2 regions of the Enterococcus sp. AMC2644 genome follow, and region 1 is predicted to be linked to the other one. Evidence: riboswitches for the same ligand, from Rfam matches in the RefSeq annotation. Region 1 holds a riboswitch; the other holds the start of a gene.
The links. A riboswitch is a leader RNA that binds a small molecule or an ion and turns the genes downstream of it on or off. The one in region 1 is predicted to bind thiamine pyrophosphate.

Region 2: another riboswitch for thiamine pyrophosphate. It lies ahead of AC4BC5_RS07635 (ECF transporter S component); the one in region 1 lies ahead of thiT (energy-coupled thiamine transporter ThiT).

The regions. Positions count from the first base shown of each region.
Region 1 is NZ_CM177095.1:1,353,329-1,356,522, reverse strand. It holds gene AC4BC5_RS06625 (peptide ABC transporter substrate-binding protein) at 1-604, opposite strand, end outside; gene AC4BC5_RS06620 (cupin domain-containing protein) at 620-937, opposite strand; TPP riboswitch at 1,099-1,200, shown strand; gene thiT (energy-coupled thiamine transporter ThiT) at 1,267-1,839, shown strand; gene tenA (thiaminase II) at 1,846-2,490, shown strand; gene thiW (energy coupling factor transporter S component ThiW) at 2,502-3,017, shown strand; gene thiM (hydroxyethylthiazole kinase) at 3,014-3,194, shown strand, end outside.
Region 2 is NZ_CM177095.1:1,559,896-1,563,089, reverse strand. It holds gene AC4BC5_RS07640 (ABC transporter ATP-binding protein) at 1-906, opposite strand, end outside; gene AC4BC5_RS07635 (ECF transporter S component) at 903-1,466, opposite strand; TPP riboswitch at 1,572-1,661, opposite strand; gene menA (1,4-dihydroxy-2-naphthoate polyprenyltransferase) at 1,709-2,653, opposite strand; gene AC4BC5_RS07625 (FAD:protein FMN transferase) at 2,671-3,194, opposite strand, start outside.

The sequences.
Region 1 (3,194 bases):
TCTCACTATCTTTCCCATAATTATCACCAAACTCTTTCAAGGCTGTTTGATTTTGTGGGAAGAATGTAGGGAAAGTGAGCAAGGATGTGAAATATGGTTTTGCTTCGCTTAAATGCACTTCTAAGGTGTAATCGTCGAGTGCTTTTACACCTAATTCATCGACTTCTTTTTCGCCGGTTGCGATTGCTTCGGCATTTTCGACCGTATCGATTAGTAAGAAGCTATAGATTAAGGCATTTTTGGGATCAATCATTTTTTTCCAGGCCGCTTCAAAGTCATGAGCAGTTACTGGCTCGTCGTTGCTCCAAATAGCATTATCACGTAAAGTAATCGTATAAATTTTACCATCGTCAGAAATTTCAGGCAATTCTTTCGCCACTGCGGGAATTACTTCATCGTTTTCATCTAAGGCATACAAACCTTCAAAGGCTGCAGTATGTGTAATTGCATCGGGAAAATCTAACATATTTGATGTGTCTAACGTTGTTAATTCCGATGCAGACATTAAATTAATTGGTGTTGCTTCTTCTTTTGGCTTCCCTGTTGAACAACCGACTAATGCTAAAGTTGCTAGGGCACCTAACCAAAGTCCCTTTTTATTCATTTTATTCCTCCTAGTTTAGTGACGGTCGACTAACATCCAGACAACCACTGCTGGTTCGTCTCCGTCATTGTAATTGATGTGACCTTCTCCTTTTTCAATTAATTGCGCATCACCAGGTTTGCCAATTAAATCTTGTCCATCTTCTAAAATGGTATGTGCCGTTCCCGAAATAATATAAGAATATTCATCTTGGTCGTGGCGAGCAAAACCTTCTGCTGGACTTTTTTCACCAGGTTGTAATGTAATTAAGCCCATAGTGACACGCTCATTAGGTTGGTTCTCCTTGTCAAAAAAGATGTTCATCTTTTCAGCAAGAGTTGGTTTAATAATCATATCAGCGCTCCTCTCTTTTATTACACCTAATAATACTTGAAACCATTACAATGTCAATCTTTCAAAAAAAATTGTCCGTTTAATAATAAAAAAATTACATTAAGGTTTTCATTACCTAAAAACTGTGCTATGCTTTTGCTGTATTAAAAATTAAATAGAATCTACTCGCAAAGGGGAGTCCATTTGGGCTGAGATTGAGTTTACTCTAAACCCTCCGTACCTGTTTCGATCATTCGAGCGTAGGAATTGTGATGAGTTGAAGTGTACATGATAACTGTCATTTACTTCTCCTTTGTGAATTGTGAAGATTCTAAAGGAGGAGTTTTTTTATGGGTTCATCAAAAACAAAAATTTGGGTGGAAGGCACCATTTTAGCAGCTTTAGCAATGGTCTTATCGTTTATTCCAGTCGATATTGGTTCAAGTTTTTCCATTTCGCTTGGGCAAATCCCCATTGCAGTTTACGCCTTGCGCCGCGGTCCTAAAGCCGGCTTATTAGCAGCATTTATTTGGGGGCTGTTACATTTTCCAACGGGCAAAGTCTTCTTTTTAAGTGTGATACAGGTATTAATTGAATATCCAATCGCTTTTACTTTTGCCGGTCTAACAGGTATTGCAGCTGCTAAATTACAAACAGCGATTGCTAACGGTGACAAATCAACTGCTCACAAACAAATCATTTCTGGTGTAATGATTGGCGCATTGGCTCGTTATTTTTGGCATTTTGTCGCTGGTTGGGTTTTCTGGGGTTCGTATGCGCTATGGGGCATGAGTCCGGTCGTCTTTTCTTTAGTGATGAATGGAATCAGCGGGCTAGCAACGGCGATTGTAACGACAATTGTATTATTAATACTTTATCGGATGAATCCGACAATCTTTGTTCCCAAAGATACGATTAGGTAAAACCCAATGAATTTTGTGACAATCGCCCGCTGTACTGCACAAGAAAGCTGGGAGCGTAGCTTGAAACATCCATTTATTCAAGAATTACATCAGGGAACCTTACCTGAAAGTTGTTTCCGTTATTATCTATTACAAGATTGTTATTATTTAGAATCATTGCAGTCGGTTTATCTAGCCATTGCTCAACAGACGACGCTACCAAAAATAAAGAAGATGATGCAACAAGGGGCGAAACGCTTGATAGCTGGAGAAATTAATATTCGTGAAACTTTTTTTGAAGCACTCCAAATTACACAACAAGAAAGACAACAAACACCAATTGCAATGGTTCCTCAAGAGTATGTAAGTCACATGCATCAACAATTGAACGATTCTGTTGCTACAGCATTTGCGAGTTTACTACCTTGTGCTTGGTTGTATCAAGAAATTGGCTTAACCTTACGAGAATCGCCACACCCTATCTATCAGCGTTGGCTTGATACTTGTACGACACCAGAGAGCATGGCAATTGTTGCAGAAGAACAAGAATTGTTAAATAGCTTATATCAAAAAGCTACAGCATTCGAACGTCAACAAATGATTGCTGCATTTGTGACTAGCGTGAAGATGGAAGAGGCTTTTTGGAATATGGCATATAATTTCAACAAATAAAGGAGTATATTATGGAAAATAAAAAATTACAGAAATTAACCTATCTAGCGATGATGGTTGCATTAGATGTGGTCTTATCTCCATTGTTTCGAATTGAAGGTATGGCACCAATGTCGAGTGTGATGAATGTATTAGCTGGCGTATTATTAGGTCCAGTTTACGGAACGATTATGGCTTTGGTCTGTGGTTTAATTCGGATGACGTTATTGGGAATTCCGCCGTTAGCCTTAACTGGTGCAGTGTTCGGAGCTTTCCTAGCAGGGCTGGGGTATCGCTTGTATCCATCCATTGTTTCTTCGATGGTCGGGGAAATTATTGGTACAGGAATTATTGGCTCTTTATTGTCTTATCCGGTAATGGTTTGGTTTACTGGTAGTAGTAGCGATTTTTATTGGTTAATGTATACCCCACGTTTTATTGGAGCGGCTTGTATTGGTTCAGTCGTTGCCTTTTTTATCTGGCAAAAAGCCAAGAGCATCACAGCGATTCAAAAAATTCAACATTTATATAAAGGAGTATCAATATGACAACTTGGCAAGATACACTTGCGCAGTATTTACCTCTGAAAAAAGCGCCATTGATTCATTGTATTACCAATGAAATTACCAATGAATTATTAGCAAATGGCTTATTATTCGTTGGTGCAAAACCCATCATGGCTGAAGATATTCGAGAATTTCCTGATTTATTCAAGAGTATTGATG
Region 2 (3,194 bases), 210 kb from region 1:
TCTTAACTTTTTACCATTCAAAAACATTTTTCCCCGATATTTTTCTAATTGCGACATAGCTTTTAATAATGAGGTCTTCCCAGCACCATTAGCGCCTGTTAAAGTTGTAATCCCTTTATTTAATTGCCAACTTGTATCAAGCAACAATTGTTTATTTCGTTGTATTTGCACTTTTTCTAAGTCAAAAAACGAGGGCATGTTACATTCTGATTGACTCAGACGAAAATTCGGAGTCCCTTGATCTAATTTATCGAGAGAACACAAATGCAATGCGCCCTCTTTCAATTCAACGACTTGGTCAACAACCCCTTGATAACCTAACCACTCATGATCACTCAAAATAATTGTTTTTCCTTGAGTACGTAATTGTTTTAATTTTTGAATGAAATGCAATCGTGATTCAGGATCAATGCTAGCAAAGGGTTCATCCAATAATAAAATAGGTGCATCAATGGCTAAAATGACTGTTAATGCAGCTCGTTGCTGCTCGCCTCCAGATAATTGATTCAGCTCTCTATCAGCAAGATGCGCTGTCTCGCCTAGTTCTAATGCCTGCTTCATTCGCCAATCAATTTCAGAAACAGGCAAACCTAAATTTTCTAATGCAAAAATGATTTCTTTACGCAGTGTTCGCATGGTGAATTGCTGACTGGGATTTTGAAAAACCATCCCAACTGCTTGAGCTTTTTCTTTCATCGAAGCAGTTGTTAAATTTTTATTATTTAACAAAATTTCTCCCGTATATGGCAGTTGAGCAAAACCAGCAATCAATCGAAATAATGTTGATTTACCACTACCACTGTCTCCTGTAATCAATGTAAATTGATGCTTTGGAAATTTAAATGACAAATGATCAAAAATCACTTGTTGTTGCTGCTGAAAAGTAACTTCTTTCAATTCAATCATGAAACAGACACCTTAGCATTTTGAATTTTTTGATAGATTTTCATAATCTGTGTGACTAGAAATACGCCAAAAAAGACCACTGAAACAAAACGAACGGCTAACAACGCCATGACCATTCCTAAGCCATATGTTCCATAACCAAATTTGAAAAATTCAAAGATAAAACTTAAGACGGTAGTACCAATCGCTCCATAAAATAAAGTAACTTTGTCATAACGTTGATATTTTGTCAGTATAAATCCTAGTTCCGTTCCAAAACCTTGAATCAGACCAGATAATAAAACACCTGGACCAAAATAAGAACCATAAAGCATTTCAGCTAAAGCTGCTAATAGTTCTCCTAACGTTGCACTTCCTTTTTTGGGCACTAAAATTCCAGCGACTGGTGCTGCCATCGTCCATAATCCAAATAATATTTCATTGGCAAACGGACTAAGCCCCAAAGGCGTTAATACAGCATTTAATAATGAATACAGTACACCCGCCCCCATAAATACCCCACCAAATAAAAACGCTAAAAGCGCAAGCAAAACTACTTGTTGCAATGACCATTTTTGCATAAAAAAGACTCCTTTCATTCTAAAATAGAAGCAAAAGGAGTCCTGCTCATCGACAGATCATGCAAATAAAAAACCTGACTAAATAAACTTAGTCAGGCACTCATCACAATAATAAACACATTTCCCTGCGCCAGTATTAACTGTTTCAGGTTCAATGGGTATAATCTCAGCTATACAGCACCCCAAATGTTTCTATATTCAATTTTTTTAAAGTATAGCATACCTTTATTCAAGCGTCTACTCTAAAAAAGTAAACTCAATAGTAATGCTAATGCATAGCTGGCATTAAACAATACCATATTTTGAATAGCATAGCCAAAGCTTTTAGGATGTGGCAATGTTTCTTGGAAACTCATCAAGTTGCGACGAATTTTTGGCAAGCTAATAAACACAATTAAGATTGGCCAACGGAATACCCAAAATAAAAACCCTAATAAAATCGTAGCATAACAAGCATACATCATTACTTGAAAAAGTTGGACGCCTTTTTTACGACCAATGTAATACACCAATGTATAGCGATTATTTTCGATATCCGTTTCTAAATCACGTAAATTATTTGCCAACATAATATTTGCAATCGTAAAAACTAAAGGTAAAGAAGCTACAAAAATTGCCAAGATGCCCCAGAATTGGCCAGCTAAGGAAAAACTGTTATTTTTAAAACTAATATCTAGGTAAAACACGCGTTGATTCACTGTATTCAAATAAACCGTCATCGCAAATAAGCCTAAGCCCATCGTTAAACCACTAGCAATTTCGCCTAAAGGCATGCGTGAAACAGGGATTGGACCAAATGTATAGAAAATTCCAACCAAACAAACTACGCCACCCATAATTAAAAACAGCCAACCAGTCATCATACTTAACAATAACCCAATAATCGCTGAAATGCCTAACATAATTAAGATCATTTTACGAATCAATGCTGGAGAGATTCGTTCACGACCGATCACGTTTTGTTCATATTTATACGTTTCCGATTGCGCTTTTTTAAAGTCCATATAATTGTTAATCGCAGTAGTAGTCATATCAAAAGTTAACATGCCGATGAAAAATAACACCGTATAAAACCCATGAAATTCATTAAAATGTGCTAATGAATACAGCACCCCTATAAGAAATGGAAAAAGACTCGCAACTTTTGTACGGATCTCAACAACTTCTAAAAAATTCTTCAGTGACATTTTTTCCTCCTAGATTGCTATTTAAGTTCGCTGCGGTCACCCATTGTATAGCCAGAATCTTTATCTAACTTAAAAGTGTCCTTAATGTCATCAGTCACGTATACTCTACCTTCTTTGGTAACAAAAATAGCATCCGTGCCTTTTGGTGTATTTTGTTCAATATATTCCAGACCTGCTTTGACACCTTTATCAAAAATAACTGTCGTCAAACCATCACCATCAATGGATTTTTCCGTAATAACAGTTGCACTAGCAATATCATTATCATAGGGATACCCTGTCTTAGAATCAAAAATATGATGGTATTTTTCACCATCTACTTCTAAGTAACGTTCATAAATTCCTGAAGTAACAATCGTTTTGTCGCTTTCTTTGATTGAGCCTAAAATTGTTCCACGCGCGTTATTAGGATCTTGAATGCCGACATTCCAATCTTCATTTTCTCCACGCCAACTGTGACCAACAACTAAAATATTGCCCCCTAAATCAACAATTGCGGATGTTACACCATTTTTTTTCAACACTTTTGCTGCTTCATCGG